2 regions of the Lactobacillus sp. UMNPBX6 genome follow, and region 2 is predicted to be linked to the other one. Evidence: predicted binding sites of a transcription regulator. Region 2 holds the regulator's gene; the other holds the start of a gene.
What was found. The regulator Rex, encoded in region 2, represses fermentation and respiration genes when NADH is low (regulators of the CRP and FNR family bind a similar motif). The targets are predictions, from matches to a motif close to TTGTGAANTANTTCACAA.
Positions count from the first base shown of each region.

Region 1: CP357_RS07170 (FMN-binding protein) is a predicted target of Rex. The motif match lies at 1,645-1,662, and genes of this name have one in related genera.

Region 1 covers NZ_PCZD01000039.1:2,163-16,936, reverse strand. The annotation lists gene CP357_RS07175 (Mbeg1-like protein) at 1-1,563, opposite strand, end outside; gene CP357_RS07170 (FMN-binding protein) at 1,887-2,156, shown strand; gene CP357_RS07165 (hypothetical protein) at 2,167-2,682, shown strand; gene CP357_RS07160 (nucleoside hydrolase) at 2,733-3,662, opposite strand; gene CP357_RS07155 (aldo/keto reductase family oxidoreductase) at 3,800-4,720, shown strand; gene CP357_RS07150 (6-phospho-beta-glucosidase) at 4,796-6,241, opposite strand; gene CP357_RS07145 (GntR family transcriptional regulator) at 6,324-7,028, opposite strand; gene CP357_RS07140 (DUF3284 domain-containing protein) at 7,277-7,687, opposite strand; partial or broken gene CP357_RS07135 (family 1 glycosylhydrolase) at 7,784-9,265, opposite strand; gene CP357_RS07130 (GntR family transcriptional regulator) at 9,276-9,998, opposite strand; gene CP357_RS10575 (ROK family protein) at 10,154-11,182, opposite strand; gene CP357_RS07120 (nitroreductase family protein) at 11,315-11,803, shown strand; gene CP357_RS07115 (DUF4767 domain-containing protein) at 11,814-12,485, shown strand; gene eno (phosphopyruvate hydratase) at 12,576-13,862, opposite strand; gene CP357_RS07105 (DegV family protein) at 14,089-14,774, shown strand, end outside.
Region 2 covers NZ_PCZD01000067.1:944-8,855, reverse strand. The annotation lists gene CP357_RS08900 (sucrose-specific PTS transporter subunit IIBC) at 50-1,999, opposite strand; gene CP357_RS08895 (sucrose-6-phosphate hydrolase) at 2,221-3,678, shown strand; gene CP357_RS08890 (LacI family DNA-binding transcriptional regulator) at 3,691-4,677, shown strand; gene CP357_RS08885 (hypothetical protein) at 4,687-5,433, opposite strand; gene CP357_RS08880 (LytTR family DNA-binding domain-containing protein) at 5,430-5,888, opposite strand; gene CP357_RS08875 (redox-sensing transcriptional repressor Rex) at 6,028-6,675, opposite strand; gene CP357_RS08870 (ABC-F family ATP-binding cassette domain-containing protein) at 6,849-7,912, shown strand, end outside.

The DNA of each region.
Region 1 (14,774 bases), on a different contig from region 2:
AATAAGTTTGAAGAAACCGTAGATAATTAATAAAATTCCCATTATCAGGATAGATTTGCGATCGAATGCTCGTGGATTAATGATGACGATAATTCCTAAGGCAAAGGCGATAACTGCTTCCGTAGCCACGACTGTGATCCGGAATACGCCTGATATTCTATGAAGAATTAGTTGCCGCAGTCTGACATAAGAATAAATAATTAAAAATATTCCCAAGAAATAGTGAGCTAAGAAGATTAACAAACGATTATTAGAAATTAAAGCCGTTGATAGAGCAAAAACAACTAAGTATGAAATAATAAAGAACTGTTTCTGCTTCTCTTTTAAACTAGAATTTGCCGTATCTAAAATTTGATGGACACTAAAGCCAATTCCAGCAAATGCTACTAGAACACCAAAAGCACGTAATGCATATTGAGGCATGGTTAAACTGATGATACCCAACACTACCAGGATCCAACCAACGATTGTATCAGTCGAAAACAGTACTTTAGTTAGATGGCGACTTTTGATTGTTTGCCAAATTGATGAAAACAAGGAGCCAAAAACGAAGCGTGTTCTACGAGAAGAATTTGTGAATGACAGCAGAATAGCCCCAAAACCACCGAAACCATTTTTATCTAATTCGTTGATCTTGGTAGCGCCACTTGCGCCTAGTGCAGCAAATAAATCATTGGTTAGAGATTCGCGTTCTTCAAGCGTTGCGTTTCCAATCCATTGGTTGATTAGTTGATTGTAAACTTTTGATTGCGGATTTCTATGCCTTTTAGTATCAAAGCTCGAACCAATGATTTGCCAACTGAAAGTATCATGTTGACTCAAATTATTGCGCGTACTATTCACAATAGTTGGATGGATTCCTTCAGGTTCAAATAAGCGGCCGATAACGCTAAACTCTGGCACAAATCTTCTTAACGTGTTTTGTAGATATTTTAATGGAAGCTGTGCACCTACTTCTTCAGCGATACCAGGAGAATCAAAAGTGTAGATCCGCTTAATTCGTTTACGAAGTTTGGGCTCAATATTAATTGCAGCATATTCGGCTAAATTGCCACCTTTTGAGTGACCACAAAGATAATAATCTTGATCGTCCGCTTTTAAAATACGTTCGAGTAATTTAACTGCTTGCTTTTGTGCAACAGTAATTCTGAAACTAATTTCAAAGTCTTCTTTCCAACCGATAAGTGAATCATCTGTACCACGAAAGGCGACGAAATTAGTTCCATCAGTTAATTCGATTTTAATGGCACTAAATTGAGTATGTTCAGTTAACGTGCTAGTAAAATAAGATAATTGCGCCTTTTTAAAACGCTCGGCTCGTGCCATTAATTTAAATAGTTCTTGATATTGCAAATTATCATTACGTGGGTGATCATCTGCAAAATAGAGCTTAGCTGCTTCATCTACAGTAATTGTTTTAGCATCGCCACTAACAATATCATGCAATTCAAGATAAGAAAAAATAGATAAAACAAGTGCATCAATATCATTGAAAGGCGATGTACTAAAGTCAATGTCTCCACGCCATTCTAAATATGTAAGAATATTATTATCTGGATACATGTTTTACCTCTTCAAATGAAAAAACTATAATCCCCTCTACAATTTTAACGTAACTATTGAGAGATAGTGTAATAAAAAACTTTTTTAGCTATTTAACAACATTTGTTATTTTATACTATAATAAAAACAGGTAGAAGGGGATTCAACTACCTGTAATGATGGATTATAATAAGGACTTATAGAAATTATAACCCGCACATAAGTATATCAGTTATTGATAGTTAATGGTATACTTATATCTTTACATTTTTTGAAAAAATTACTCTTGTATGTATTGTACAATATGTATGAGGGCGTTTTTTTATTTTAAAAGGGGAATTTTTATGTTAAAAGATGGAATATATGATGCTGAAGCAAGAGGCATGGCAGGCTTTGTTAAAGTGAAGTTAACTGTTAAGGATCAAAAAATCGTGGCAGCTGATTTAGATTTATCTACTGAAACGCCACAATATGGTCAAAAAGCAGAAAAGCAGCTTGAAAATGAAATTCTGACTAAGCAATCTGCAGATATCGATGCGGTAAGTGGTGCAACTTTTACTTCAAATGGAGTTAAAGAAGCAGTTACGGATGCTCTAAAGCAAGCAAAAAAGTAGAGGAAGATTAATGCACGTTACAACATACTTTGTTATTGGAGCAATTATCATCTTGATTATTGCCCTTTTTCGTTCGGAGCATAAATTTGAATTTTTGAAGGCGGCAATTTTATTTCTTGCTCAAATTTTCTTTAGTACAGTTAACTTTTTGCTCTTTTTTGTAATTGCATATTTCATGATGCAGGATAAGGATCATGTGAATTTAGGGAATCTCTTCTTGTTGCTGGCGGCATTTGTGGTACTTTCCGGGATGTTTATCTATTGGGGAATGCGAGTGGCCGCTCATGTTTTCAAGTTTTCGACGACGACTTTGACTTTGGTTGAATATTATATTCAATGGTCGCTGATTTATGTGACAGTTTATCAGGCAATTTTCAGCAATATTAAGCATATCAGTACGATTACTCACTTCATTAGAGTAGGTAATTTCCTAGATCCGAATTTGCTAGTGGTTGTCGTTTTACCTTCATTTATTTCGGCGTGGATTGCCGTGATTTTATATAAAAAGTTTATTAAGGCAATTTAATTAAAAAGCATCCCAATTCCGGGATGCTTTTATTGTTCATGGTAATGTTATTACTTAGTTCTCTCAAGAATTTCATCCATCTTTTGGAAGAATAATTCCTTGTTTGCTTTAGTAACGATGTCAACTTCACGACCGTTAGGATCACGTCTAAAGCTACCAGCACTCATTCCATCAGTAATAACTGTAGCCTTAGCTTTTTCAGTTTTAACAACTTCTGGATACAATGCACTAACTGTAGTAAGTACATCCCAAAGGTAAAGTTCAGCAGAAGGGATTGAGATAATTAGGCTGTAGCCTTGGCCAACTAAATCCATAGCTGGATATTTGCGTAAACTTGCCCAGTGTTGCCGCAATTCATCATTTAATGGGATCTCTTCAGTACTTTCAAGGCCCACCATTTGAATTGAAATATTGGAATCAAAAACGCGTTTAACAGCGTATGGATCCCAGAATGAATTCCATTCCTGACTGCCATCTGCGTTAACCATGGCTACGTTACCATGATCATCAAGAGAGCCGCCCATCCAGTAAAGTTTTTTGATATGTTTTTCAATATCTAGGTCAACATCAAGAGCACGTGCTAAGTCAGTTAAAGGACCGGTCATAATTAATGTGACTGGTTCTTTTGCATGCTTAAGTTTTTCAACCATATCAAGGTGAGCAGGTAATTCAGCTTGTGGAGTATCGATCGAACCCTTTTCGTTTAAGATAGGTAAATAATTAAAGGAATATGTAGCCATGCGCCAGTCGTGTGGGAATTGGTTGACAGCTCTTGAATTTGAACGGGCAACTGCTAATTTATCTCCGCGCAGATTAAAAAGATCAGTCATCTTACGGCATGCTGCAACAGAGGGATCGATAAAACCGTCGGCATCGATTGCACCGACACCTAACAATTTGATATCAGGAGCTTGCAAAAGAAGCAGGTAAGATACTAAATCGTCAATGTTACCATCATGATTAAAATATATTTGTTTCATTTTTTGAACCTTTCTAACTAATTACATTCATTTTAGCATGTCTAATTAACAAGAAGTATTTTAATTTAAGATATTTGTAAAACCGCTTACATTAATCTTATAATAAGAATATTGATATACACAGAAAGGCAATAACTATGAAACAAATTAAAATGGGACCATCTACGCTTTCCATTCCGGCTATGGCTTTAGGCATTATGCGGATGGATCAAAAAAGCGTAACAGAAGCGGCGGATGCAATTAGTGCAGCTTATGAAGAAGGAATTAACTTTATCGATTCAGCCGATATATATGGCGGTGGAAAGTCAGAAACAGTTTTTGGGCAGGCACTAAAAGAAACAAAGATTGGCCGAGATAAGCTCTTCATCCAATCTAAAACAGGGATTGTACCAGGCAAGCGATATGATTTTTCTAAAAAATATATTTTGACTGCTGTAGATGGCATCCTAGACAGAATGCAGGTTGACTACTTAGATAGCTTGGTTCTGCACCGGCCCGATATTTTGATGGATCCAGAGGAGGTAGCAGAGGCTTTTGATACATTGCAGGCACAAGGGAAGGTGCGCTTCTTTGGTGTTTCTAACTTTAATGCTAGTGAAATTGAATTGCTTAAAACAGCAGTGACTCAGCCAATTATGTTTGACCAATTGCAGTTTGGCTTGATGCACACGGGGATGCTTGATAGTATTGTTCATACCAACATGACCGATGAAAAGTCAGTAGATCATGATGGCCAAACGTGGAATTACTTATTGCGGCACAGAATAACATTGCAGTGCTGGTCACCATTCCAATATGGTATGTTTGAAGGAACCTTTATCAATAATTCGAAGTTTCCGCAATTAAATGAAGAATTAGAAAAGTTAGCCGAACATTATCAAGTAGGTAAAAATGCAATTGCAGCCAGTTGGATTTTGCGTTGTCCTGGACAGATTCAAATCTTGGTTGGTTCAATGAATCCTCAGCATATTGCGGATTCAGCGGCTGGTAGCGACATTCAATTAACTAAGCAAGAATGGTACGATTTGTATTTAGCAGCCGGTAATGATTTGCCATAATAAGTTAAAAAGGCCAAATGAAAAGAGTTAGATGAATTTCACCTAACTCTTTTTTTAGTAATTAAGATAATTATTTTAATCTAAATCTTTACCGTTTGATTCGATGACCTTCTTGTACCAGAAGAATGAATCCTTACGTGAACGAGCCAAAGTACCTTCACCGGCATCATTCTTGTCAACGTAGATAAAGCCGTAACGCTTGTCCATTTGACCAGTACCAGCAGAAACCAAGTCGATGCATCCCCATGGAAGGTAACCCATTAAGTCAACACCGTCGAGTTCAACAGCCTTTTCCATTTCTGAAATATGGTTTCTCAAGTAGTCGATTCTGTAGTCATCGTGAACCTTGCCGTCTTCAACCTTGTCGTAAGCACCAAGACCATTTTCAACGATGAACAATGGCTTGTGGTAACGATCTTGCAATTGGTTTAAGGCAATTCTCAAACCTTCTGGATCGATTTCCCAGCCCCAGTCACTACGCTTCAAAGTAGGGTTCTTAGCTACAGCTTTAGCTAAATCAGTTAAATCATCAGGCTTAACTTTTTCGCTTGAAACAGTAGTAGTTTGGTAGTAACTAAAGCCAACATAATCAACTGTACCTTCCTTTAAGACAATTCTATCTTCATCAGTGATGTCAGGACGGTAGCCATTTCTTTCGATATAAGCTTCAACAGCATTTGGATATTCGCCAAAAACATGAACGTCTGAGAACCAATCACGGCGTTGCTCCCACTTGTCAGCTAATAATACATCATCACTTGATGGAGTAAGTGGACGAACAGGTGAGTAGTTGATCATACAACCAATTTGGAAGTTAGGGTTGATCTTGTGACCAATCTTAACTGCTAATGCAGAAGCAACTAATTCATAGTGACCAGCTTGATACATTGCAGCTTCTTTATCCCTGTCAGTCATGTCATCTTTGAAAAGAATACCAGAATTAGTAGCCATTAAGAAGTCATTGTTAAATGCTGATTGGTTATCAATTTCATTGAAAGTCATCCAGTACTTAACCTTGTTCTTGTAACGCTTGAAGCAAACTTCTGCGAAATGTACGAAGAAGTCAATTACTTTACGGTTGGTAAAACCACCATAGTTCTTAGCCAAATTGAATGGCATTTCGAAGTGGGAGAGGGTAATTACAGGTTCAATGCCGTATTCATGACAGGTATCAAATAAATCGTCATAGAACTTTAAACCTTCTTCATTTGGCTCTTTTTCATCACCATTAGGGAAAATTCTAGTCCAAGCAATAGAAGTTCTGAATGCCTTAAAGCCCATTTCAGCCATTAACTTGATATCTTCTTTATAGTGGTGATAGAAATCAATTGCTGAGTGGTTAGGGTAGTTCTTGCCAGGAAGTACACCATCGGTAATTTCACGTGGCTTAGTAGCAGAACCAACGGTCATAACATCGGCAACAGAAGTACCTTTGCCGCCTTCTTTCCAAGCACCTTCAAGTTGGTGAGCGGCTACAGCGCCACCCCATAAAAAGTTCTTTGGCATTTTTGCTGAATACATTAATTATTCCTCTCTTTCTGTATGTAACTGGAAACGTTTACAACGCAATTTTTATATACTTACTTATTAAAATTAAGTGGTTTTAATTTCCGTTGATGGTTAAGGCCCCACGGTCATAGCGATTACGTGTTTCTGATAATTCAAATGGACGTCCGTCTTCTAGGAAGGCTTTTTGTTGGATGCACAGAACTGGATCATCACGCATGCAATCTAAGTATTTCATATCATAGGCATCTGATTTTTCGGCAGTGATAACTCGGTTGTCTTTACCGATTTTAAGACCGAGATCATTTTGGATATATGAATAAACAGACTTATGCAATATGTCCAACGTAATACCAGGGATCCCTTTTACTGGCATAATTGTATATTCAAGTTTAGCGGGTTTTCCATTTAAGACACGTTGTCGAATAATATCATAAACATCATCATTTTTACCTAAGCTTAATGCTTTGCGTTCACTAGCGCTAGGTTTTCTAATGTTGAAGGCAATAACATGACTAGTTAAATGAAATGCACTGTTGACGTGTCTGGTAAAACCATTGTGCTCGTTGACACCAGAATTTAAGAAAATATCTGGAATAGATTTAGTAGTGATGAATGTACCATGACCTTTGACAGTTCTGATTAATTTCTTATCTTGCAAAATTTTAAGGGCATGAACGATCGTCACTCGGCTAGTATTGTATTTTTGAGCAAGTTCGAATTGTTCAGGCAATCGATCTTTATATTTTTTCTCAATAATGTCTTTTTCTATATCACTAGCGATTTCTTGGTAGCGGCTCAAAATAATGCCTCCTTTCTATTGTAAAGAAATATATTACATGTATATTCTAACAGGTTTTTCTCATAATATGAAAACGGTTTCTACAAAAAAAGATTTTTGTAAGCGATTTCATATGTAAAGCGTTATGCTTTAAAGGAATGGGTTTAAAGTATACAAAAAGAGCGATGACTTCTTATGAAGTTCATCGCTTTTTTCATGGTCTGGAAGTTAGTTTTTCCCAGACACTTTTTGATGCTGAGAGGACGATTCTACGCAGCCATATTAGCATAAACGTTGTCAGCCATTCGTTTTAATTCCTTATTGGCGCCCATTTTAAGTTGCCAGTTATAGAACATGGTTTGCAGTTTACCATGCTTCTCGCGTTCGAAGTGAAGCATTTCTTCACTGAAGGTGATCTTAACGCCTTGGTCATTGTCTTCAGTTACATACTTAATAATGATATCAAAACGGTCAGAAACAAAGTGGGCAGCGTATACTTTGTCTCGTTCATATTCAGTGATCTTTACTTTAGCTCCTGATTGCTCATATTCGGTACCAGCTTGTAAAGTAACAGGCATATTATTATTACGAGCTTGTTTAATACTGGTAATCAATTGTTGGTCAAGGTAATCAAAGAAATCTTTAGCTTTAAAACTAAATTGTTTAGAAATAGTAATCAATAAATTTCCTTCCCTCTATGTCACTTATAGTTTAATCTTATCTTTTTATAAAAATAGAGTCTAGCTTTTTCGCCAGACTCTATTGTCTTTTTATGGTTAATCTAAATCTTCACCATTAGAAGCGATGACTTTCTTGTACCAATAGAATGAGTCTTTAGGGTAGCGTTTAAGAGAGCCATGACCACGGTCGTCACGATCAACATAGACAAAGCCATAACGTTTCTTCATTTCACCAGTACCATTTGAAACTAAGTCAATTGCTGACCAAGTAGTGTAGCCCATTAGATCGACGCCATCAATTGTAACGGCATCCCTCATAGATTTAATTTGACTACGCAAGTAATTGATGCGGTAATCATCGTGGACTTTGCCATCTTTTTCTAAAATATCGGCAGATCCTAAACCATTTTCGACTACCCATAAAGGCTTGTGGTAACAATCCCAAAGGTCATTAAGAGCTATTCTTAAGACATCTGGATCAGTTGCCCAACCCCAAGCATTACTTTCAAGGTAAGGATTCTTAACGCCACCTGCGCTAACATTACCAGATGCTTTAGCTTCAGTTTCATGAGTAGTTAAAACATTTGAAGTGTAGCAGGAGAAGCTTAAGAAGTCAGCAGGGTACTTAGCAATTAATTCATAATCTTCTGGTGTATCGTCAAGCTTAATATCGTCACGTTCATATTTCTTCAAACGATATTCTGGATAGTGTCCACCGGTTTGAACGTCACTGTAAAAGAGCATGTCTTGTTTTGCTTCCATTACTTTAAGTTGATCTTTAGGATCACAAGTGTATGGATAGTAAGCAGAGTAGGCTAACATTTGTCCCACACGATTGTTTGGATCGATTTCGTGAGCTAATTTAACTACTTTAGCACTAACTACAAATTGATTGTGAGCACCTTGAGCACGATTTTGTTCGCTACCGTCGATTAAACCACCGCCCATGTATGGAGCCATATCCATAGCGTTAATTTCGTTAAAAGTAAGCCAGTATCTAACATTGCCCTTGTAATGGTTCATTACGATATCTGAGTAATGAACGAAGGCGTCGATTAAATGACGATCTTTCCAACCACCGAAACGAGTAATTAATGAAAGAGGAGTCTCGTAGTGAGAGAGCGTAACTAATGGTTCGATGCCATATTTAGCACATTCATCGAATACTTTATCGTAGAATGCTACACCTTCTTCGTTAGGCTTTTCATCGTCACCATTAGGCAAAATTCTGGACCAGTTCATTGAAAGTCTGAACACATCAAAGCCCATCTCGGACATTAACTTGATATCTTCTTTGTAGTGGTGGTAGAAGTCAGTTCCTTGGTGACTAGGATAGTAGTGGCCATCAAACATAGTTGGAACAGCGCCTTCTGGCAACTTAAAATTTTGGCCCCAAACAAGTGGGGTAGCACCAGTTTCACCATTAGGTTTCTTCCAGGTAACCTTACGTGGTTCAGTTGCTGAACCGTTAGTTAAAACGTCAACGGCGTTTAAACCTTTGCCGCCTTCATCGTATCCACCTTCATATTGGTTAGCGGCCGTAGCACCGCCCTAAGTAAATTTATTATCAAATGCCATAAAAACACCTCTAAAATCTATTGTTGTCTAATAATACATAGTCACGAGTATTGTAGCGATTGCGGTTGACTGAATATTCAATCGGTTGGCCATTGGTCAGCCAAATAATCTGTTCCAGTTCTAGCATTGGATCATCATCTTTGGCACCCAAATACTTTTTGTCATATTCGCTAGGCTTAGCTGCACGAATTTTACGATAAGCATGACCGAATTTTAGCTTTAATTTCTTATGAATATAATCATAAATTGATGCATGTAGAATTTTTTCATCTAGGTCAGGAACTAATTTGATAGGCATATAAGTATGTTCAATGATGTATGGCTTGCCGTCATAGAGTCTCAAACGAATAATGTTGTAAACTGGTTCATTCTTTTTAAGTTCTAGATTCTTTTGCATTTGTTCATCTGGGAACTCCACAGAGAAGTGAAGAACTTGACTTTTAATATTCTTCTTTCCCAATAAGTTTCTTAAACCCGTAAATGCATTAGCTGGAGAATCTAAAGCTGACTTAATTGGAATATCACCAGAAACAAAGGTGCCTAGTCCTGATTGCTTATAAACTAAACCTTGTCTTTCTAAACCATCAAAAGCCTTTTTGACAGTTAATCTGCTGACATTAAATTCCTCGGCAAAGGCCTCTTGATCTGGAAGGGGCTCTTGTCTACTGTAAACGCCATTTTCTATTCTTTTCTTTAATTCACTTGCTACTTCTAAATATTTTGCCTTTGCCATGTTTTATCATCTGATTTCTAATTAAACATTATACTTATATATCTATTTTACAATAAAAATCTATACTTTATCAAAAAAGAGATGTCATTTTACTATTTCTTTATAGTTCAACAACATCTCTTTTTTTGATTGTTTAAGCCAAATTTTGATCTAGATTATTTTGCTTCTTTGGCTTCTTTTTGTTCTTTAGCAAGCAATACCTTATCGTACTTCTTAGCAAATGGCCAGTAAATAGCTGTTGAAATAAGTAAAGTACAGAATTGCCAGATGGCCATCTTCCAACCACCGATTAAGAATCCGGAAATTATGGCTGGAGTAGTCCAAGGAGCAGCAATACCGTTAAGTGGTGGAACAATACCAGTTTTAATTACTAAGTAAGTTGATGCAGCAACAACTAATGGAGTCAAGAAGAATGGAACAGCAAGCATTGGGTTCATAACGATTGGCAAACCGAAGAGGAATGGTTCGTTAATGTTGAAGATACCAGGTACCAATTCCAATTTACCGATTGATTTCAATTGAACAGATTTAGCAGCAACTAAAGTGAAGACAATCAAACCAATAGTAATACCTGAACCAGTTAAGTTAATGAAGTTGTTGTAGAATTCGTTGGTAACAATGTGAGCACCGTTAGCAAGGGAAAGTTTACCTGCAGCGAACAATCTTGCGTTATCAGCAGTGTTAGCTTGAAGCATTGGGGCTACAAGTGAACCCATGATCAAACCACCGTGAACACCGAAGAACCAGAAGAATGGAACAAGGAAACCAATAGCAAGGGCACCACCGATACCTGTACCAATTACAAAGAAAGCTATGCTGTCACACCCTTTACCACTACCTTCGGCTAATTCGCCTAAGGCTGCAGAGTTAGCGTCATTTTCGATAGAAACTGGAAGACCAAAACGTTTTTCTAATTCATCTACAATCTTGAAGTTGTGGATGTAAGCAATAGCACTAGATCCACCGATAATTCCTGTCTTTTTATTAACTGCACCAGGTGAGGAGATAGCTACTCCTTCGATCTTGATATCTTTTTTGATTTTATCTACTTCATCAGTTAATGCTTGATAGAAACCGTTCAAATCTTTTGGCGTATCGATTGCATGTTTATCTTGAAGCTGATTATCTTTCCAAGTTGCGATTTTAATAGTTGTACCACCAATATCAATTGCTGCTAAATTCATTTTGTTTGCTCCTTATTAAAAATATATACTTTTGTAACCCATCATAAATACTTTTGAAAGCGTTGCCAATAAACTATCTAATGGTAAAATAAAGATGAGCAAATATAGAAGAAATACTCTGAGGAGAAAAATATGATAAACGCAATTATAAAAAATAGAAGAACAGTTAGAAATTTTACTGCAGAATCTGTATCAGATGATGAAATTAAAAGTTTGGTTGAAGCTTTTCAAACTTTACCTTGTGGTATGCATCAAGCAGATGTAATGAACTTAGTAGTTGTTAAAGATGAAGGATTAAGAAACGAAATTGAAAAAGTAACAGGAAATGCTTGTTACAACGCACCAGTTTTGTTTTTAATCAATACTAAGAAAGACAACATGTTTGGTGAACGTGATGCTTCTGCAGCAGCTGAAAACATTATGCTTGAAGCTACGGATTTAGGATTAGGTTCTGTTTATGTCATGGGCGGTGCCGTAAAGCTGAATGACTATGCTGATATTCAAAAAGAATTAGGTATTGCCCAAGACTTTGAAACAACAGTAATTGTTCCTGTAGGTAAAATTGCTGAAGAACCAGCTAAGGAGGACCGTACTAGTCGTTATCAAGTAACTATCTATTAAGGAATCGTTAATGAATAAAAGAATTTTACTTAGCCTATCTGCTATTATGCTGACAGCAACTTTATCTGGGTGTAGTCAGGTCCATTTTGGCAGGGATGCAGTGACTATTGGTTCAGTGAAAAAAGATAACCCAGAAGTTAAACATAAAACTACTAAAAATGAGTCAGCAGTATCTAGCAGCAGTAAAAAGTCAGTTAAGAAAACAACTAAAAAAGTTGAGAAGACTAAGGTTAAAGATGAGAATAAGAAAAAGTCTAAGCCGAAGACCAAGAAAGTAGTAAAAACTAATTGGAATGAAGCCAAAAATAAAAAATTGAAAGTTGCAGTAAATAAATGGAGTAGACCTTCAGGTCAAACTTATTGTTTTTATGATGGAATTCATCCTTTGAAGACTAAAAAAGGCGATACATATCTGCAAGCTTTCAAACAAGCAAGATTTGTTTTAAAGAAAAAGCAAATTAAAATAGGCTGGAGTCCTTTGGGCAAGAATAAGTATCAATATAATGTTGTGGCGATTGCTAATGATAATTTTAAGTCGTGGCATAACACTTACTTGTTCTGTTTAAAAAAGAATAAACCTGTGATTTTGCTTGATCAATCTAAAAAAGGTGCAGTGGTAGTAGTTAAAACTGTTAAAGATACTACTTTGATTAAAGGCTTTGAAAAAGCTTATCAAAAATAAAGCATAAATCAGTTTAAGAGTAAAACAAAAAGGCATGTAGAAATTAATCTACATGCCTTTTGTTTTGAAATTGTACTCGGTTAATCGAAATTAATCGTGGTCAACATCGTCTGGGAAGAATGCAAGACGTTCGCCCTTGCCAAGTTCTTCTTCGATTTCAAGTAAGCGGTTGTACTTTTCAACACGTTCTGAACGAGCTGGAGCACCGGTCTTAAGTTGACCACCGTTTACAGCAACTGCCAAGTCAGCGATGAATGTGTCACCAGTTTCACCTGAACGGTGTGAAATCATAGTGTTGTAACCATTCTTACGTGACATACGGATAGTTTCAAGGGTTTCAGTAACAGTACCGATTTGGTTCAACTTGATTAATGAAGCATTACCGGCACCTTCCTTGATAGCCTTCTTCAAAAGTGCTGGGTTAGTACAAATGAAGTCATCAAGAACGATTTGGATACGGTCTTTGTGTGATTCAGTGAACTTAACCATACCGTCAACATCGTTTTCGTCGTATGGGTCTTCCATTGACATTAATTCTGGGAATTCTTCCAAAAGCTTGTCGTAGTATGCAGCTAATTCTTCATCGTCAAGAACCTTGCCTTCAAGGTGGTACTTGCCGTCTTCTTTGTTGTAGAAGTATGAAGCAGCACAGTCACATGCAATACCGATATCTTCGCCTGGCTTGTAACCAGCCTTAACGATTGATTCGTGTAAAGCCTTCAAAGCTTCTTCTGAGTTCTTCATGTTAGGTGCGAAACCACCTTCGTCACCCAAGCCAGTTTCGTAACCCATGTCTTCAAGAACTTTCTTCAAAGTGTGGTATACGTTAACGATCTTTTCGAAACCATCACGGAATGAAGTTTTAGCAATTGGAGTGATCATGAATTCTTGGATGTCGATACCGTTGTCAGCATGTTCACCACCGTTGATAACGTTGTGGAAAGTTTGTGGCATTTCAAGATCAATACCGCCAAGGTAACGGTAAAGAGGTTGTTGACTAGCCTTAGCTGCAGCAACAGCAGTAGCCATTGATACACCTAAGATAGCGTTAGCACCAAGACGACCCTTGTTTGGAGTACCGTCTAAGTCGATCATAGTTTGGTCAATCTTAGGTTGGTTAAATGGGTCCATACCCTTTAAAGCGTCGTTAATTTCAGTGTTAACATTGTTAACAGCCTTTGAAACGCCCTTACCGCCAAGACGTGAACCACCGTCACGTAATTCAACGGCTTCGTTTTCACCAGTTGAAGCACCTGATGGAACTTCAGCCTTACCTACGACACCGTTTGAAAGGGTAACGTGAACTTCAACAGTTGGGTTACCACGTGAGTCAAAAATTTCGAGTGCGTGTACATTTTCAATAACTGATTTGAGCATTATAAACCTCCTCAAAAATTATGGCATGTAACAAAAATTTTGCATGCCATACGGAACAATTTTTGTCCCGCTTACAATTCAAATTTTAGCCTAACTTTGTGATCATGTAAACATATGAAAGCGGTTTACATTTTAAAAATTAATAAAGACAATAATAAATTACTATATCAACGCGCTATAATACATGTATTAAAATAATTGTTTATGATAAATAAGGAATTCGATTATGGAGAATATTAAATTAATTATTGATTCTAGTAGCAATATGAAAAGCGATCCTGACCACAACGTGGAAGTAGTACCTTTGACTATTTCTTTTGGCGGTAAGGATTATATTGACGATCAAAATTTGAATATCAGAGAATTTTTGAATGATATGAATCAAAATCAAATTGCCGGTAAGACTACTTGTCCTAGCATTCAAGCTTGGCTTAATGCACTAGAAGGTACCGAAAAAGCTATCATCATCACGATGACTAGTGGTATGAGTGGTACTTTTTCCTCAGCACTTCAAGCAAAAACAATGTATGAGGAAAAGCATCCCACCAGTCAAATTATTGTAGTTGACTCAAGAAGTGCGGGCCCTGAATTAACTATTGTTTTGCACGGTATTGAGAAAATGATTCAAGGCGATATCCGCTTTGTTGATCTCGAAGAAGTAATTGCCAAATTCAGAATGCGTACGCATTTGCTCTTTATTCTGCAATCACTACATAATTTGTCTCTGAATGGGCGTGTCTCACCAGTCGTAGCCAAGGTTGCCGGTCTTTTGAAAATTAACTTGATCGGTACGGCAAGCAAGGAAGGTAAACTTGAACCATTAACTAAGGCTAGGGGTATGAAAAAAGCAATGCGTGAATTGCTTAAATACATGAAGGACGACAATTATCATGGCGGTGAAGTGATTATTGA
Region 2 (7,912 bases):
ATTAGTATGTTTTGTTTTCTAGAGAAGTGTAAGTTATATAAGTTAATGATTAATTATGAGCTGTGACAGCGATCAAATTATCACCGTGTTTGTCGCCAGCGTCGGTAATGCGTTGAACATTTGCGTAGTTAGCAGTGTTAGTAATTACTACCATGACAGTAGTGTCGTAACCTGCTTTCTTCACAGCATCAAGGTCAACTGTACCAAGCTTATCGCCCTTTTCAACTCTTTGACCTTGTTTTACTAAGCTTTCGAAGTGTTCACCCTTAAGGTTTACAGTATCAAGACCGATGTGAATCAATACTTCTGCACCGTTATCTGACTTAATACCGTATGCGTGCTTAGTTTCGTAAGCAATAGTTACAGTACCAGTAACTGGTGAGTAAATTGTACCGTCACTTGGAACAACTGCAGCACCATCACCCATTAACTTAGCTGAGAATACTTGGTCATTAACCTTAGTTAAACTTTCAGGAGTACCGTCAACTGGTGAAGCAATAACTTCATCCTTTAATGATAATTCCTCCTTACCGAGCTTTTCTGCCTTTTGGTTTTCTTCAGCGTAATCATCAGCATCGTTTACTGGAACGTCTTGTTCAGCAACTTCTTCCTTCAAGTGACCCTTACCATAAACGTAAGTAAGAATGAATGCAACTGCAAAACTGATTGCAACTGAGACAACCCACATTGGGATAGTCTTTGGATAAATTGAAAGGAATCCAAGGAAACCAGCTGAACCAAGAGCTGCAGCAGTTACGTGCATGAAGCCAGCAAATGCAGCAGCCACACCTGAACCAATTAAGGCACAGAAGAATGGGAACTTGTACTTCAAATTAACACCGAAAAGTGCTGGTTCAGTAATACCAAGAAGTGCAGATACACCTGATGAACTTGCCAACCCCTTCATCTTCTTGTTCTTAGTTAAGAAGTAAACTGCGAAAGTTGCGGCACCTTGAGCAACGTTAGCCATACATGCGGTAACAAAGATAAAGTCACCAGAACTTGCTGGATTCTTAGCAAATGCTGCCAAAAGTTGAGTTTCAACAGCTGGGAAACTTTGGTGAAGACCAGTAGTAACAATTGCTGAATAAGTCAAACCAAAGACACCCATACCAAAGGCACCAGTAGTGTTATAAAGCCATACGATTGCATTAGTAATAGCGTCTGAGATACCCTTGAAGACTGGTCCAATAATTACAAAAGTAAGGAAACCAGTAATCATAATTGAAAGAAGTGGTGTAAAGGTAAAGTCAACTGCAGATGGAAGCCATTTGTGGAATCTCTTTTCCAAAATTGATAATACCCAAACTGATACTAAGACAGGAATAACTTGGTATTGGTAGTTAGTTTGTGCAACATGTAAACCAAAGATATCCCAGAACTTAGTAGCACCACCCAAGTTAGGTGTGGTCATAATCATACCGATTGCAGCACCCAAGAATTGGTTAGCTCCAAACCTTTTAGCCGCCGACATACCTACCAGAATTGGCATAAAGATAAATGGAGCAGCTGACATGACTTGGATCATGTTAGAAAGGCCGGCAATATTAGGTGCCATTTGAACAACTGACTTAGAACCAAATAGTCCTGGTGAAGTCAAGAAGTTGTTCAAAGCCATCAACAAACCACCAGCAACTAAGGCTGGAATGATTGGAACAAAGATGTCAGACAAAAGTTTAATGAAATCCATTACTGGATTCTTCTTTTTACCTTCTGCAGCAACCTTCTTCAAATCATCGGTTGATAATTCTTTCAAGCCAGTGATCTTAATGAATTCATCATAAACATCATTAACATCTCCTGGCCCAATGATTACTTGATATTGACCATTGGTCTTAAAAGTACCTTTAACATCTGGATCATTATCCAATGCCTTTTGGTCAACCTTTGAATCATCTTTTAAAACTAAACGCAAACGAGTAGCACAGTGTGCACCAGCAATAATATTATCGCGGCCCACATCTTTAATTACTCGTTCAGCCACCTTTTTGTGGTCCATATTTGTTTCCTCCTATGTAAACGTTTTATTCTCAATTCACTAACTATGATAACGCATTCATGAAATATGTCAATCGTTTGACAGAAATTTATTTATTTATTTTACAGACTTATGACTTAATAAGCCAATTTTGCTGATATAAAATATGATAAACGTTTGACACATTTTTTATTATCTACTAAAATACAAATGAAAGATAACGCTTACACGGAGGCAAAATTATGGAATGGACAAGAGAAAAACGTTATTTACCTTATAGTAAATGGGATGCAGAGACCTTACTTGACTTACAAGCGGAGGCCGCAAATTCCGCTTATCAAATGCATTACCATTTACACCCTATTTCAGGTTTAGTTAATGATCCAAATGGATTTTCTTATTTTAATGGTGAATATCACCTGTTTTATCAATCATATCCATTTGGTGCTGTTCACGGTTTAAAATCATGGGTCCACTTCAAGTCTCAAGACTTAGTTCACTGGATCAATCTCGGCTTAGCTGTTAAGCCTGACAGCATGGCAGATTCACACGGTGCCTACTCAGGTTCTGCTCGTGAAATCGACGGCAAATTATTCTTAATGTACACAGGTAATCACCGTGATGAAAACTGGGTTCGCACTCCTTACCAAATTGGTGCTTGGATGGATAAAGATGGTGTCGTCAAAGACAAAACTGTTTTATTCAAGAATCCTGATCACATCACTGAACATTTCCGCGATCCTCAAATTCTTAAGGAAAATGACACTTACTATGCGATTTTAGGTGCACAAGACAAAGCTGAAAAACACGGTCATATTGATGTTTGGAAATCTAAGGATCTTAAGAATTGGGAAGAATTAGGCTTCTTAAACTTATCAGATCACGTTTTAGGCTACATGATTGAATGTCCTAACCTTGTTCGCGTCGGCGGTAAAGTCGTAGTCATTTTCTGCCCTCAAGGTTTAGATAAAAAGATTGCAGACTATGATGATATTTACCCTAACATGTATGTGATTGCCGATGACATTGATTTTGAAAATCACTGTTTAATCAACCCAGGTCCTTTACACAACCTCGACGAAGGCTTCGATGTTTATGCTACACAAGCATTTAACGCCCCTGATGGTACTGCATACGAAGTTAGCTGGGTTGGTTTGCCTGATACCACTTACCCAACCGATGATGAAAATTGGGCTAACTGCTTAAGCCAAGTTAAGAAGTTGAGTATTCATGATGGCAAACTAATTCAAGAACCAGTTGAAACTATCAAGTCATTACGCAGAAATGAAGAAAAAGTTAGTGGTAAGACAATAAAAGAAAATACTACCGGCCAATATGAATTAAAGTTAAATATTTCAGCTAACCAAACTGGCACTTTGCACTTTGCTGCTAACGATGATTTAAGCGAAAGCTTGCAAATCAAGTTTGATACCAACGATGGAAAATTAACTTTGGATCGTGCTCAGGCTGGGAAGAAAGTAGCAGTTGATTATGGCACCACTAGATCTACTAGCTTTACTCCACACGAAGACTTAAAACTTGATATTTTTGTCGATCACTCATTAGTAGAAATCTTCGTTAACGGTGGCGAACATGTTCTAACTGGCAGATTTTTCACTGATCCAGTTAACCAACGAATTAAATTTGATCAAGATACAAATTATCAAGGAACTTTCTACAATATGGAAACGATCCTTTAATAAGGTGATATTATGGCAGTAAAATTGACAGATGTTGCACAAAAAGCTGGTGTTTCAGTAACAACTGTCTCTCGAGTAATTAATAATCATGGCTATTTAAGCGATAAAACCAAACATAAAGTTTTCACAGCTATGAAAGAATTAAATTATCAACCTAATTCCCTTGCTCGATCACTTCAAGGCAAAAAAATGAAATTAATTGGATTGATTTTCCCAGAAATAACCAATCCATTTTTTGCGGAACTAATACAAGATATCGAAAACATTTTATTTGAAAAGGGATATAAGATAATCCTTTGTAATGCTCAAAGAGATAAAGAAAAAGAACGTGCCTACCTAAAAATGCTCTTAGCCAACCAGGTTGATGGTATTATTGCCGGAGCTCATAATTTAGGAATCGAAGAATATCAAGAATTAGGATTGCCGATTGTTTCTTTTGATCGTAAATTATCCGAAAATGTACCTATTGTCAGTTGTGATAATTATCAAGGAATCAAATTAGCAGTACATGATTTAATTCAAAGTGGTTGTCATAAAATTTTCTTTTTAGGAAATAAACAATTAAAAGGTAACCCTACAGACCAACGATTAAAGGCCTATTTAAACGAAGCAGAAAATTTAAATTTTACTCCCCACATTTGTTCAGTAGCATTTTCTGATTCTACATTATTGAAAAATATAACTATTCACGAAATGCTGCAAAATGATCATCCTGATGGTGTTGTTTGCACAGATGATTTAACCGCAATCTTAGTTTTACAAGAAGCACGAAAGTTAGGATTAAAAGTACCTGAAGATTTAAAAGTAATTGGCTTTGATGGTACTAAACAAATTCAAACTTACCATTCTGAATTATCAACAATTGCTCAACCCATCAATGATATAGCTATTTTGTTAGTTAAACTTTTGCTTCAAAGAATTAGTGATCCTAATAAAGAACTTAACAAAAAGCATTACATCTTACCTGTTAAATTAATTAAAAGTTTAACAACCGCATGAAAATATTTTTTAGACATATTCTATTTTGATATCACTCATGCTCGAACGACCTCGAATAATTAAAGTTGGTCCACCACCGTTAGACGTACCATCAATTTCAAAATCACCTGACATGAAAGTAGATGCCATGTTGCTTTCTACCTGCCATGATAATGGTAAATAGATCGTCAAATCTGTCATTGTTATATTGACATTCATTGTCACTGTTTCATTTGCTGCCTGAGCATCATCTAAGTATAAGTTAACATCACTCATTTTAGCATTCACATCAATTGTCTCTAGTGCTTTAGAATGAATATAACGAGAAGTGTCTGACATAGTTTGATCAACTACTACATGAGAACCTTGTTCTTTGCTTACTGTATCAGTAAAGATATGATCTGTAAGATTTTCTCTTTTGTCCCTAAAGTTTTTAATTTTCTTATTTGCATAAACCACCGTATGAAATCGATTGCGAAAAATAATCCCCAATCCAATTGAAATTAGGACTGCTGCAAGTAAAATAGTCCACGGTACTAACCGAGTAATATGTAGTGGTTCAGCGAAAATCATTAAAATGAACGCAACGGAAAAGACACTCTCAGTGATCCGCCGATTAATTAATCCATCTAATAAACTGATTGCAAAAATCACTGTCCCAATCGCAGCCCAGAACCCTAGTCTGTAAGTCCAAATCCCCATTTGGTTTAAAACTACAAACAATGCACAGGCAATAAAGAAGATGCCCCAAAAAGCTCGTCCCAATTTACCTCTCATTGAAAATTCCTTCTTTCTTTTAAACGATTACGCAAATCACGATAATAATGCCGCGATACATAAACCGTTTTATATGATTCTTCAAATTTAATCTGACAGTTAGAAATCGAACGTGTAATGGCATATATTTTATCCAAATTCAAAATAGTAGATTTAGCTACTCGCATAAAATTGCCGCCCAATATATCTTCTAACTCATACAATTTGTATTTAACTTGATAAGCATTTTTCGTCGTATGAGCCATGACGATTTTACTGTCAGTTTCAAAGAAAAGGATGTCGCTTAAATTCAAATAATAAGAGACATCATCTTTGATAGCTTCGATCTGCTCAAGATTAGGCGTTTGTTTCTGCAAGGCATGATACAATTGTTCAATTTCTGGCGTTAATTCCGAAGCATTAATAACTATTTCTGTCTCCTTTTGATTAGGATCAATATTTAATTTTACCTTCAAGCTTCATCCCTCCCTTCGACTTAACTATATTAAACTAAGAATCTTGCGTGAAAACTAGCTATTTATACTAAGTGGTCAATTTTCATGACTAAGAGGTAAAAAAAGACTACCTTTCATTTAGAAAAGTAGTCTTTTAAGATTATAATTCATCGTTCTTTTGCTTTTCAGAATCTAAAAAGTAAATCAATGTTTGCAATTCTGTTGCCAAATCTACATTTTGCACTCTTACACTTGCAGGAGCAGATAATCTAATCGGTGTAAAGTTCATAATTCCCTTAACTCCCGCATCTACCATTTCATCAGTAGTCTTTTGGGCAGCGGTTGAAGGAACAGTTAAAATAGCAATTGAAATTTGTTGATCACTTAATTGCTGCTTTAAATCTTTCATATCGTAAACAGGAACGCCGCTTAGAATACGACCTGTAATTTTTTTATTAATATCAAAAGCACAAGAAATTCTAATATTGTTGCTTCGCTTAAAATTGTAATTAAGTAACGCTCTTCCCAAGTTACCAACACCAACTAAAGCAACGTTTGTCAATGTATCTTGATTTAAAATCTTTTTGAAAAAGCTCAGCAAATTCTTTACATCATAACCATATCCGCGCTTACCTAAAGCACCAAAATATGAGAAATCTCTTCTAATCGAAGCACTATCAACTTGAACTGCCTCAGATAGTTCAGTGGAAGAAACCTTATCCTTGCCTTCTTCATTTAAAATGATCAAATAACGATAATATAAAGGTAGTCTTTTTGCTGTTGCTTTTGGAATTTTTATTCTATCCATAATAGAAGCCCCCAACTGTATTTCATGTTTGTGAATGCACAATCAAGCATATCTATCATACCTGTTAACAGGGTGTTTGTCCAAACATATTTTTCACAAAGATTATTTTTCACATGTATTTAGTATTCGATCACTTTCTACCATATGGTAGAATAATGGTTAGGTGAAAAATTATGATTATTGCACAAGGACACGATTTAGAACAACAATTTGGTGCCAACACTTTATTTAAAAATGTTACTTTTTCAATCGATTCTAATGCCCGAATCGGTTTAGTTGGTCCCAACGGGGTCGGTAAAACTACCCTATTAAAAATTATGACAGGCGAGCAAGAGCCAACTCACGGTGAATTCACTGTTAACAAGGGCATTGATGTAGGTTACATTGCTCAGGAAAATGCATTAAACGAAGCCAAGACCATTTGGGATGAAATGGAATCTGTTTTTGCACCCTTAATAAAGGAAGCAAAAAGTTTAACTCACATGCAAGAACAAATTGCGGAACATCCCGAAGACCAGGAACTGCTTAAGCAATATGACCAAAAGCAATTTGCTTTTGAACAAAAAGGCGGTTATACCTACCAATCAGATATTAAGAGTATCCTGAATGGTTTCAAGTTTCCAGAAAATACTTGGCAAAAGAAGATTGGCAGCCTTTCTGGCGGTGAAAAGACTAGATTAGCTTTCGTAAAGTTGCTTCTGCGTAAGCCCGCATTGCTTTTGCTAGACGAACCTACTAACTACCTTGACTTGGATACGCTTGATTGGTTGGAAGGCTTTTTGAAGAACTATAGCGGTGCAATTTTGGTTGTATCCCACGACCAGTACTTCTTAGATCATTTGGCAACTCAAATCTTCGAATTGCAATTTGGTAAATTAACTCCATTTAAGGGTAATTATTCTGCTTACGTAATGCAGCGTGAACAACGTGATAAAGATCAAGAAGCAGCATATGAAAAGCAACAGGCCGAGATCAAAAAAGACGAAGAATTTATTCAAAAGAATTTAGTAAGAGCTACTACTACCAAACGTGCTCAGAGTCGTCGTAAAAAGCTTGAAAAAATCGAACGAATCAAGCCACCAAAGCATAAGAACAAGGTTCGAATTCACTTTAATAGCGAGCGCCCTTCTGGTAAGGAAGTTTTAATTCTTAACGATTTAACTATTGGTTATCCAGACAAAACAATGGTTAGTGATATTTCCTTCCAAATTAATAAAGGTGATCGTGTAGCTATTAT